Regions from separate parts of the Streptomyces sp. NPDC059957 genome, predicted to be linked through region 1. Evidence: riboswitches for the same ligand, from Rfam matches in the RefSeq annotation. Region 1 holds a riboswitch; each other region holds the start of a gene.
What was found. A riboswitch is a leader RNA that binds a small molecule or an ion and turns the genes downstream of it on or off. The one in region 1 is predicted to bind thiamine pyrophosphate.
Positions count from the first base shown of each region.

Region 2: another riboswitch for thiamine pyrophosphate. It lies ahead of ACFWBW_RS10855 (thiamine ABC transporter substrate binding subunit); the one in region 1 lies ahead of thiC (phosphomethylpyrimidine synthase ThiC).
Region 3: another riboswitch for thiamine pyrophosphate. It lies ahead of thiO (glycine oxidase ThiO); the one in region 1 lies ahead of thiC (phosphomethylpyrimidine synthase ThiC).

Region 1 covers NZ_JBHWMB010000005.1:121,429-125,436, reverse strand. Annotated here, with positions in the region: gene thiC (phosphomethylpyrimidine synthase ThiC) at 1-1,464, opposite strand, end outside; TPP riboswitch at 1,459-1,603, opposite strand; gene ACFWBW_RS05465 (YibE/F family protein) at 1,676-3,082, shown strand; gene ACFWBW_RS05460 (SsgA family sporulation/cell division regulator) at 3,297-3,746, opposite strand; gene ACFWBW_RS05455 (IclR family transcriptional regulator) at 3,844-4,008, opposite strand, start outside.
Region 2 covers NZ_JBHWMB010000012.1:56,987-60,994, reverse strand. Annotated here, with positions in the region: gene ACFWBW_RS10860 (ABC transporter permease) at 1-1,039, opposite strand, end outside; gene ACFWBW_RS10855 (thiamine ABC transporter substrate binding subunit) at 1,099-2,214, opposite strand; TPP riboswitch at 2,299-2,407, opposite strand; gene rlmN (23S rRNA (adenine(2503)-C(2))-methyltransferase RlmN) at 2,467-3,579, opposite strand; gene ACFWBW_RS10845 (phosphatidate cytidylyltransferase) at 3,673-4,008, opposite strand, start outside.
Region 3 covers NZ_JBHWMB010000149.1:787-4,794, forward strand. Annotated here, with positions in the region: gene ACFWBW_RS41105 (thiazole synthase) at 1-297, opposite strand, end outside; gene thiS (sulfur carrier protein ThiS) at 302-502, opposite strand; gene thiO (glycine oxidase ThiO) at 499-1,686, opposite strand; TPP riboswitch at 1,684-1,796, opposite strand; gene ACFWBW_RS41120 (NAD(P)/FAD-dependent oxidoreductase) at 1,911-3,155, shown strand; gene ACFWBW_RS41125 (Rv2175c family DNA-binding protein) at 3,695-4,008, shown strand, end outside.

The DNA of each region.
Region 1 (4,008 bases):
GGCCAGGTCCGCCGCGTGGGCCGCGATCTTGTACGTGATGACACCGGTCTTCACGTCGTCGCGGTTCGGCAGGCCCAGGTGCTCCTTGGGCGTGACGTAGCAGAGCATCGCGGTGCCCCACCAGGCGATCATCGCGGCGCCGATGCCCGAGGTGATGTGGTCGTACGCGGGCGCGACGTCCGTGGTCAGCGGGCCGAGCGTGTAGAACGGCGCCTCCTCGCAGATCTCCTGCTGGAGGTCGATGTTCTCCTTGATCTTGTGCATCGGGACGTGCCCGGGGCCCTCGATCATCGTCTGCACGTTGTACCGCTTGGCGATCGTGTTGAGCTCGCCCAGCGTCTTCAGCTCCGCGAACTGCGCCGCGTCGTTGGCGTCCGCGATGGAACCGGGGCGCAGGCCGTCACCCAGGGAGTACGTGACGTCGTACGCCGCGAGGATCTCGCAGAGCTCCTCGAAGTTCGTGTAGAGGAAGTTCTCCTTGTGGTGCGCCAGGCACCAGGCGGCCATGATCGAACCGCCGCGCGAGACGATGCCGGTCTTGCGGCGCGCGGTCAGCGGCACGTACGACAGCAGCACGCCGGCGTGGACCGTCATGTAGTCGACGCCCTGCTCGGCCTGCTCGATGACCGTGTCCTTGTAGATCTCCCAGGTCAGGTCCTCGGCGCGGCCGTCGACCTTCTCCAGCGCCTGGTACAGCGGCACGGTGCCGATCGGCACGGGAGAGTTGCGCAGCACCCACTCGCGGGTGGTGTGGATGTTGCGACCGGTCGAGAGGTCCATGACCGTGTCGGCGCCCCACTTGGTCGCCCAGGTCATCTTGTCCACCTCCTCCTCGATCGAGGAGGTGACCGCGGAGTTGCCGATGTTGGCGTTGACCTTCACCAGGAATCGCTTGCCGATGATCATCGGCTCGATCTCGGGGTGGTTCACGTTGACCGGCATGACCGCGCGACCTGCGGCGATCTCCTCGCGGACGACCTCGGGGGAGACGTTCTCGCGGATCGCGACGTACTCCATCTCCGGGGTGATCTCGCCCCGGCGGGCGTACGCGAGCTGCGTGACCGCGGCGCCGCCGCGGCCGCGGCGGGGCTGGCGCGGACGGCCCGGGAAGACCGCGTCGAGGTTCTTGAGGCCACCGCGCGGCGAGGTGTGCTTGATGCCGTCGTCCTCGGGGCGCACGGGGCGGCCCGCGTACTCCTCGGTGTCGCCGCGGCTGATGATCCAGTTCTCGCGCAGCGGCGGCAGGCCGCGGCGGACGTCGGTCTCGACCTGCGGGTCGGTGTACGGACCGGACGTGTCGTAGAGCGTGACGTCCTTGCCGTTGGTGAGGTGGACCTGGCGAACCGGCACCCGGATGTCGGGGCGGGAGCCCGCCACGTATCCCTTGTGCCAGCCGGGCTGGCGCTCGGTCTGGCCATCGGCGTCCTGGCTGACGGCAGGCGTGCGTGCGTCCTGAATGGTCATGAGACCTAATCTCCCTACGCCGGCATTACCCGGTAACAGGTTCGGCGGTCGACGCAGCCTCCTCCCGTACGCATATTCGAATGCGAACGGTGATCAGCGCCCTCTCAGCCCGGTGCTCCGAGCTCCCGCGTTGTGCAAAGTAGCCCCCACGCTAGCGTCATGTGTGGCGTGCTGAACAGTGGGCCCCCTCATCTGTTGCGATGATCAGTCAGTGACGTCCTCGCCGCAGCCCCCCACCGAGCCCACGGATCCCGCTGGCCATTCCGACCACGCAGGCCACGCGCACGCGGACCCGGGTCACTCGCCCGACCGGTCTCCCGGACACTCCCACGGCCATGCGCACAGCCATGGCCCGGCGGCCCCCGTATCGAAGCACCTGCGCAAGGTGATCGCGGCCGTGCTGATCCCCTTCGCGGCCGCCGTCGTGATCGGCATGGCGGTGCTCTGGCCCGGTGGCGCGCCGGGCCACGAACGCACCGGGGTCGGCTTCGACCGGCAGACCCAGGAGGCCACGGTCGTCGCGCTCCAAAACGTCGACTGCAAATCCGTGAACGCCGCGCAGGTGCCGGCCACCGGCGACACCTCCACCCCCGAGGGGCGCGAGGCCCTCGCGGCGCAGACCGGCGAGTGCAAGAAGGCCACCATCAGGGTCGGCAGCGGCCCCGACAAGGGCCGAGAGTTCGTCGAGATCGTCCAGCCGGGCGCGCCCAGACAGTTGACGGACGGCCAGGACGTCGTGGTCGCATACGCCCCGGACGCGCCCCGGGACCTCCAGTACTCCGTGATCGACGTGAACCGCAAGCTGCCGATGGCCCTGCTCGCGGGCATCTTCGCCCTCGCGGTGGTCCTCGTCGGGCGGATGCGCGGACTGTTCGCGCTCATCGCCCTCGCCGTCAGCTTCGCGGTGCTGACCCTCTTCATCCTCCCCGCGATCCTGCAGGGGTCGAATCCGCTGGTCGTGGCCGTGGTCGGAGCCAGCGCGATCATGCTGATCGCGCTCTACATGTGCCACGGGCTGACGGCCCGCACCTCGGTCGCGGTCCTCGGCACGATCATCTCGCTGCTGCTGATCGGCCTGCTGGGCTCGCTGTTCATCGACTGGGCCTTCCTCAGCGGCAACACCGACGACAACACCGGCCTGATCCACGGGCTCTACCCGAACATCGACATGAGCGGTTTGCTGCTTGCGGGTGTCATCATCGGATCGCTCGGCGTACTTGACGACGTGACCGTCACTCAGACCTCGGCGGTCTGGGAACTCCACCAGGCAGACCCGTCGATGGGACCGCGCGGGCTCTACCGGGCGGGCATCCGCATCGGCCGCGACCACATTGCCTCGGTGGTGAACACCCTGGTACTGGCTTATGCGGGAGCGGCGTTGCCGCTGCTCCTCCTGTTCTCGATCGCGAACAGCAGTATGGGCTCGGTGGCCAACAGCGAGCTGGTCGCGGAGGAGATCGTACGAACCCTCGTGGGCTCCATCGGACTGGTCGCCTCGGTACCCGTGACGACGGCGCTGGCCGCGCTGGTGGTGTCCGCCGACCGCGCGGAATCCCCGGCGGCCACAGCGGCCTCGGGGCCGCTCCGCGGCGGCCGGGGTCGGCGGCGCAAGCGCTGAAAGGCGGACCGGCGGGCGCGACTGGTCAGTTCGCGCACACGGCCGGTCGTGAGGAACGGCAAGGTGGAGCGCTCAGCGCGTCGGCACGCTGAGCCGTGGTGCGTGGATCCGGTCATGCAGGTGGTGCGGATGATGCAGATGGTGCAGGTAATGCAGATGGTGCGGTAATCAGTGCCGGCACACCCTGGTCAGCGGATGTCCGGCCGGGCTTCGTTCAGCCCGCGTTCTGCTCGTTCTGCTGCGATTCCGCGAGGATCTTGTCGAGCGCCTCGTCGAGGTTCTCCTCGAAGTCGCCGAGGTTGCGCTCCTGGCCGAGCGGGACGATCCGGTCGGTGCGGTCGAGGAACGCCACGAGTGGCGCCGCGCTCGCGCGGAAGAGTGCCCGGTCTGCGCCTACTTGCAGCCGGATGTGGACATCGGACAGTTCCTCCGGATCGGTCGGGGCGATGTGGACATCGCCGTCACCGCACGGCTTGTTGATGCCGTCCAGAAGAAGCTCCCGGCCGAACGCCCAGGTCACGGGCGCATCTCCGGGAAGGTGGAAGGTCAGGCGAACTGCGTAGGGATCACGAGCGTCGTACCTGAGCTCCACCGGGATCCGGAACGAGAGCTCCTCGGAAACGAGGAAACTCATCATGACCTCTGCCTGTACCGACTCGCGCATTGCCTACCCCGCTGTAGTGGAAGTGGCCAGGAATGATCCCCCAAGGCCCTCTTGACAAGAGTGGTGTAAGCGCTTGCAGATCACAAGGAGTGAGTTTTCAGATACTGATAGAGAACGAGAGGGTGCTCAACAGCGCGCCTACTTCACTCCGTAGCCGATCGACCGCATACAGCAATCGATTCTCCTGGTGCAGAGGGAGAGAAATCGCCATGGTCGCGGCGGTGTCGCCGGCCGTGATGGGGATGGCCGCGCACACCGTGCC
Region 2 (4,008 bases), on a different contig from region 1:
CGATGGCGGTGGCGGCGAGCGCGTACTGCAGGGAGTTCCAGATCGCCTCGATCGGCGGCACCAGGAACGTTCCGCCGCCGGCGCCCACCTCCTGGAGCGCCCGGTAGAAGCCGAAGCCGTAGCCGCCCGGGGCGTCGAGGGAGCGTTCCACGAGCACGCCGAGCGGGAGCACGATCAGCAGCGCCACCGTCAGCAGCACCCCGCCGAGCAGGGCCCGCTGGGCCCAGCCGCGCGGCCGGTGCGTCGTCCTGCCCGGGTCGACGAGCCGCAGTGCGGTCTCCCGCTTGCGGACGGTCCAGGCGTGCACGCCGAGGATCGCCGCGATGGCCGCGAACTGCACCATCGTCAGCACGGCGGCCGTCGGCAGGTCCAGGAGCTGCGCGGTCTGCCGGTAGACCTCCACTTCCAGGGTGGAGTACGCGGGCCCGCCGAGGATCTGTACGACGCCGAAGGAGGAGAACGTGAACAGGAACACCATCAGCGAGGCGGCAGCCACCGCCGGCACCAGAGCGGGCAGCGTCACGCGCCGCCAGGCGGCGAACCGCCCGGCGCCCAGCACCCGGGCGGCCTCCTCCTGGCGCGGATCGAGCTGCGCCCACAGTCCGCCGACCGTGCGGATGACCACGGCGTAGTTGAAGAAGACGTGCGCGAGCAGGATCGCCCAGACGGTCGTGTCGAGGCGGATCCCCCACACCTCGTCCAGCAGACCGTTGCGCCCCACCAGCGCGAGGAAGGCGGCGGCGACCACGACCGTCGGCAGCACGAACGGCACCGTCACGAGCGCCCGCAGCAGTTGCTTGCCGGGGAACTCGAAGCGCGCGAAGACGTACGCGCCGGGGAGTGCGATCAGGAGCGTGAGCGCCGTGGACGCGAGCGCCTGCCAGGTGGTGAACCAGAGCACGTCGCCGATGTCGGGCCGGGCCAGCACCTCGCCGATCCGGCCGAACTGCCAGCCTGCGTCGGTCTTGAGCCCGCGCCCGACGATCGCGGCCACGGGGTACGCGAAGAACAGCCCGAAGAAGACGAGCGGCACGGCCATCAGACCCAGCCTGACGGCCGTGGCCCGCCCGCTCTCCTTCGGTACGGAACTCAACGGTCCTACTTCACGACGAGCGCGGTCCACGCCGTGACCCACTGGTCGCGGTTCTTGGCGATGGCCTCCGGGGCGACCGTCTCGGGCTTCGCGATGACGACGCCGTGCTTGGTGAACAGCTCCGGCAGCGCCGCGTCCTTGGTCACCGGGTTCACGAACATCTGGAGCGGCATGTCCTCCTGGAACTTCTTGGAGATCAGGAAGTCCAGGAGCGCCTTGCCGCCCTCCTCGTTCTTCGCGCCCTTGAGCAGACCCGCGAACTCGATCTGGCGGAAGCAGGTGCCCGTCGCGACGCCCGTGGGGGCCTCGGCCGGCTGCGGCTCGCCGTAGAGCACCTCGACCGGCGGGCTGGAGGCGTAGGAGACGACCAGCGGGCGGTCGCCCTTGGCCTTCTTGCCGCCCGCCGAGCCGGAGAAGCGCTCGTTGTAGGCCTGCTCCCAGCCGTCGACGACCTCGACGCCGTTGGCCTTGAGCTTGCTCCAGTAGTCCTTCCAGCCCTCGTCGCCGTACTTGCCGACGGAGGCGAGGAGGAAGCCGAGGCCAGGCGAGGAGGTCGCGGCGTTCTCGGTGACCAGCAGGTTCTTGTACTCCGGCTTGATCAGGTCGTCCAGCGTCTGCGGCGGGGCGAGCTTCTTGTCGGCGAAGTAGGCCTTGTCGTAGTTCACGCAGATGTCGCCGGAGTCGACGGGGGTGACCCGGTGCTCCTTGTCGAGCACGAACTCGGGCTTCACGCCTGCCAGCCCCTTGGCCTCGTACGGCGTGAAGATGCCGTGGTCGAGGGCCCGGGAGAGGAGCGTGTTGTCCACGCCGAAGAAGACGTCGCCGCGCGGGGAGCCCTTGGTGAGGATCTCCTGGTTCAGGGCGGCGCCCGCGTCACCCGACTTCAGGACCTTGACGGTGTAGCCGCTCTGCGCCTCGAACTCCTTGAGGACCGTGTCGGTCACGTTGAAGGAGTCGTGCGAGACGAGGGTGATCGTCTTGGAGGTGCTGGACTTGGACGCCGGAGCGTCGCTCGCTCCGGCGGACTTGTCCTTGGCGTCGCCGCCGCCGCAGGCGCTGAGCGTGGTGACGCCGAGCGCGGCCACGAGCGCGATGCCCGCCATCTTCTTGGTGGTGCTCATTGGTGCATTCCTCCTGGGATGTCCAGGAGAAGACGCGGCCCTGCCCGGCGCTCTGTGGAGCGGACGCCGGGCAGGGCGCAACAGCTTGAGTGATGACCGAACTTCCTACCCCGAATGACCGGGGCGAGGTTCAGAGGGTCTGCGGTGACGGTTACCGCACTCTCAGCGCTGTGGCGCTCCCCTGTCGGAATATGAAATTGGTTTCGGCCACAGGGTACCCCGTGGCCGAATGCACGCCTTAACCGGCGGAAATCAGCGCTCCGAGGCGGCGAGCTGGCCGCACGCGCCGTCGATCTCCTGGCCACGGGTGTCGCGGACGGTCACCGGTACGCCGTGGCGGGCGATGGCGTCCACGAAGGCCTTCTCGTCCTCGGGCCGCGAGGCGGTCCACTTCGAGCCCGGCGTCGGGTTCAGCGGGATCAGGTTGACGTGCACGCGCTTGCCCTTGAGCAGCCTGCCGAGCAGGTCGCCGCGCCAGGCCTGGTCGTTGATGTCGCGGATCAGGGCGTACTCGATGGAGATCCGGCGGCCGGACTTCTCCGCGTACTCCCAGGCCGCGCCGAGCACCTCGCGGACGTTCCAGCGGGTGTTCACGGGGACCAGGGTGTCGCGCAGCTCGTCGTCCGGGGCGTGCAGGGAGACGGCCAGGCGGCACTTGAAGCCCTCGTCGGCGAAGCGGTGCATCGCCGGGACCAGGCCCACGGTGGAGACGGTGATCCCGCGCTGGGACAGGCCCAGGCCGTCGGGCTCCGGGTCGGTGAGGCGGCGGATGGCGCCGACGACGCGGTTGTAGTTGGCGAGCGGCTCGCCCATGCCCATGAAGACGATGTTCGACAGCCGGGCGGGCCCGCCGGGGACCTCGCCGTCGCGCAGGGCGCGCATGCCGTCGACGATCTGGTGGACGATCTCGGCGGTCGACAGGTTGCGGTCGAGGCCGGCCTGGCCGGTGGCGCAGAACGGGCAGTTCATGCCGCAGCCGGCCTGCGAGGAGATGCACATGGTGACCCGGTCCGGGTAGCGCATCAGCACGGACTCGACGAGCGTGCCGTCGTGCAGCTTCCACAGGGTCTTGCGGGTGGTGTCGTCATCGCACGAGATGTGGCGCAGGACGTTCATCAGGTCCGGCAGCAGCTCCTGCTGGAGCTTCTCGCGGGAGCCGGCGGGGATGTCGGTCCACTCGGCCGGATCGTGCGCGTACCGGGCGAAGTAGTGCTGGGAGAGCTGCTTGGCCCGGAAGGGCTTCTCACCGATCGCGGCGACCGCCTCCCGGCGCTCCTCGGGGGTGAGGTCGGCGAGGTGCCGGGGCGGCTTCTTCGCTCCACGAGGGGCGACGAAAGTGAGCTCTCCCGGGACTGGGCGGGCCATGGCAGGTACTCCTTGTAAGACGAAAGGCGCGCCGCAGAAGCAGCGCGCCTTCCAAGAGTAACCGCCCCGCCTGCACGGGCGCCTTTTCGCAGGTCAGCCGGTGCCGACGAACGCCGCGAGCAGCAGCCAGACCACGGGGGCCGTGGGAAGCAGGGAGTCCAGCCGGTCCATGATGCCGCCGTGGCCCGGCAGCAGGGTGCCCATGTCCTTGATCCCGAGATCCCGCTTGATCATGGATTCCCCGAGGTCACCGAGGGTGGCGCTGACCGCGACGGCCAGGCCGAGCACCAGGCCCTGCCACCAGATGCCCCCGTCGATCAGGAACTCCATGCACAGCGCGCCGGCCCCCATCGCGAAGGCCACCGCTCCGAAGAGCCCCTCGCGGGTCTTTCCGGGGCTGATGCGCGGGGCGAGCTTGGTCTTGCCGAA
Region 3 (4,008 bases), on a different contig from region 1:
GCCGAGGGCCTCGCGGGCGAGGCGCGCCGTCAGGACGGCTTCGCCCGCCGTGAAGCAGCCCGCGGTGTTCGGGAGGACCGCGATGCCGAGTCGGCTGAGGACGGACAGGACCGAGCCCTGGACCGTCGGGTCGAGGCGCCGCATCGCGACCGTGGTGAGTTCGGTGCCGGACGCGATCAGCGCCCGCTCCAGGATGTCCAGGCTCGGCGCCCCGCCGGTGCCCATGATCAGGCGCGAGGAGAAGGTCCGGCCGGCGAGGGTGAAGGCGTCGTTGGAGATGTCACACGTGTCCGCCATCTGTTCAGCCCCCCTGGACCGCGGTGAGGACCTCGACGCGGTCGCCGTCGGTCACGGAGGTGTAGGGCCACTGGCCGCGCGGCACCACCGTCTCGTTGAGGGCTGCCGCGACCCCCTTGGTGGCCTCGGTGAGGGTGGCGACCACCGTGGCCAGCATGGTCCCGTCCGCGATCTCGCGCGGCTCGCCGTTGACGGAAATGGTCATGCGAACGACTCCTGTCGCGTGAGGGCGAAACGGCGCGGGGTGAAGGGGCGGGCGATTTCCGGTAGTTCGCCGGTGGTGAGCAGGTCCGCCATCACGTCCCCGGTGAGAGGCGTGAGCAGGACGCCGTTGCGGTAGTGCCCGGTGGCCAGGTGCAGCCCGGGGAGTTCCGTCGGGCCGAGGAGAGGGGCGTTGTCCGGCGATCCCGGCCGCAGTCCGGCCCGGGTTTCCACCAGGGGGAGTTCGGTGATCCCGGGCACCAGCTCGTGGGCGTCGCGCAGGAGTTCGTAGACCCCGCCCGCGGTGACGGTGGTGTCCCAGCCGAGTTCCTCGCTGGTGGCGCCGAGGACGAGCTCGCCGTTCTCGCGCGGCACCAGGTAGACGTGGCTGCCGCGCACGACGGCCCGTACGGTCCGCGACAGGAACGGCCCGTACGACGCGGGCACCGCGAGCCGCAGCACCTGCCCCTTCACCGGGCGTACGGGGGCCACGGCCTCGGGTGGTACGCCGTCCAGCCGGCCGCTGAGCGAGCCCGCGGCCAGCACCACCTGGTCGGCGCGCAGCTCCGTGGCGTCCGCGTCGTCGAGGACCGCGCCGCATGCCCGGTCGGCGGTGGTCAGCAGCCGCGCCGCCCCGGCGCGGTGCAGGGCGACCCCGGCCCGTTCGCAGGCGGCCAGCAGGGCGGCCGCGAGGCGGCGGGGATCGACCTGGTGGTCGCCGTCCACGCGCAGGCCACCGCGGACGCCGGGAGCCAGCATCGGTTCCAGGCGGCGGCACTCGCGGCCGGTCAGCCACTCGGACTCCAGGCCGCAGCGGCGCTGGAGGGCGTGCAGTTCGCGCAGGTGCAGCCGGTCGTCGGCGTCGAGGGCGACGGCCAGGGTGCCGCAGGCGCGGTAGCCGATGTCCATGCCGCCGCTGGCTTCGGCGAGCTCGGCGGCGAACTCGGGGTAGCGGGCGGCGGAGGCGAGGTTGAGCCCGAGCAGGGTCTCCTCGCCGTAGTGCAGCTCGGTGACGGCGGCCAGCATGCCGGCCGCGACCTGGGCGGCGCCGCCGCCGGGGGCCGGATCGGCCAGCGCGGTGCGCAGCCCGCGCCGGGCCGCCCGCCAGGCGGTGACCAGGCCGATGATGCCGCCCCCGATGACGAGCACGTCGTAGCCGGGACTCCGGCCGTTCCGATATGAATGCATGGGCGTCCAGCCCCTCCCTTCGCCGGCATGACCCGGATCAGGTTCGTACGGTCGGAGGCCGGCCAGCCTCCCTCTCAGCCCGGTGCGCCCGGACTCCCGCGATAGGTTCGGTGCCAGAGTAACGCCGAGGCCGACGGCCGGTAAGGCTGCCTCCCCGGTGCCGGTCCCCGGCGGGTTTGAGACACCTATTCCTGACGGACCGTCAGTTGATTAGGCTGGGCCGCGTGAGCGAGCAGACGCAACAGCAGACACGGCAGGCGGAAGACACCGGGCACGGCGTGGTGATCGTCGGCGCCGGGATGGCCGGGGTCCAGACCGCGGTCGTCCTCCGGGAACAGGGCTGGACCGGGCCCGTCACCCTCCTGGGAGCCGAACCCCACCAGCCCTACGACCGGCCCCCGCTGTCCAAGGCGGTGCTCCTCGGCAAGGCCGAGGACTCGGCCTTCGACGTCGACTTCGAGGAGCTCGGCATCGAGCTCCGGCTGGGGGTCGAGGTCACCGGGCTGCGCGCCGCCGACCGGGAAGTGGACACCGAGGCGGGCCCGGTCCCGTACGAGTTCCTCGTGCTGGCCACCGGCGCCCTCCCGCTGACCCTGCCCGGCGCGGAGGGCGTCCCGGGGGTGCACCTGCTGCGCACCCTGGACGACGCGGCCCGGCTGCGGCCCGTACTGGCGGCCTCCTCGGCGGTGGTCGTGGTCGGGGCCGGATGGATCGGCGCGGAGTTCGCCACCGCCGCCCGCGAGGCGGGCTGCGCGGTGACCGTGGTCGAGGCGGCCGACCGGGTGCTGGCGGGCGCGCTGCCGGCGGAGGTCGCCGAGCCGATGGGGCGCTGGTACGCCCAGGCGGGCGCCGAGCTGCTGACGGGCGCGCGGGTGGCTTCCGTGGAGCCGGGCCGGGTCCTGCTGGCCGACGGGCGGGAGCTGCCCGCGGAGGCGGTGGTGGTGGGCATCGGCGCGCGGCCGGCCACCGGATGGCTGGCCGGATCCGGCGTGGAGCTCGGCCCGGACGGAGCGGTCGCCGCCGACGAGTGGCTGCGCACCTCCGTGCCCGGGGTGTACGCCGTGGGGGACTGCGCCTCCTTCCCGTCGGGGCGCTACGGGTCCCGGCTGCTGGTGCACCACTGGGACAACGCGCTCCAGGGACCGCGGGTGGTGGCGGCGGACGTCCTGGCCGGGGGCTCGGGGGAGCAGGTCTACGACCCGGTCCCGTACTTCTGGTCGGAGCAGTTCGGCCGCTTCGTGCAGTACGCGGGACACCACGGCGACGCGGAGCCCCCGCTATGGCGCGGCGACCCGGAAGCCGACACCTGGTCGGTGTGCTGGCTGCGGGAAGGCCGGCTGGTCGCGGTCCTCGCGGTGGGCCGCCCGCGCGACCTCGCCCAGGGGCGCCGCCTCATCGAGTCGGGCGCCCTCGTGGACCCGGCGAAGGTCGCCGACCCGGCGGTCGCGCTGAAGTCGACGCTGCGCTGACCCGGCGGGGCACGGGTCGGGGACGGGTCGGGCCCCCGGCCCCGGCCGGCTCCGGCTGCGCGTGCTTCCGTTCCGGGCCTGCTCCTGCTCCTGCCCGGGCCCCGACGCCTACGTGCGAAGTCCCCTACCCGCCCTTCGCCCGTTCCCCGGGCTCTGCCCGGACCCGCCCCGGGCCCCGTGCCGCCGGGCTTCGCCCCCGGGCTCTGCCGGGACCCGTTCCGGCTCCGTGCCGCTGGGCTTCACCCCCGGGCTCTGCCGGACCCGTTCCGGGGCTTCGCCTCGGGGCCCCGTGCCGCCGGCTCTGCCCGGGGTTGTCCCGGGGTTTTGCTACCCGGCCCCGTGCCGCCGGGCTTCGTCCGGGTCTGTCCCGGGCCCCGCACCCGGTCCGGGCGCGGGGGTGGAGCGGCCCGCGGGCCTTGTGTTTCCGGCTCGCTCGGGTCGCGCCCGGCCCCGTCTCCGGCCCCGACCACGGGGCCCCCGCGCCCCGGACGGGGCCGCTCGGGTACCGGCAGTCAGTCCGAGATGGCAGGCTTGTGCTCGTGACCGAGATTGACGCAAAGATCGATGCCCTTGTTCCCGCCTGGCTCTACCTCCCCGACATCGCGGAGATGCTCGACATCGAAGTGACCAAGGTTCGCCAGCTGGTCAAGGAAGGTCAGCTGCTCGCGGTGCGCCGCGGCGAGAACCGCTCCCTCCAGGTCCCCGCGGCCTTCATCGACGGAGACAAGATCGTCAAGGGGCTGGTCGGCCTGCTGACCGTGCTCCGCGACGACCGCTTCACCGACGCGGAGATCCTGGAGTGGCTCTTCACCGCCGACGAGACCCTGCCCGGCACCCCCGTGCAGGCACTGAG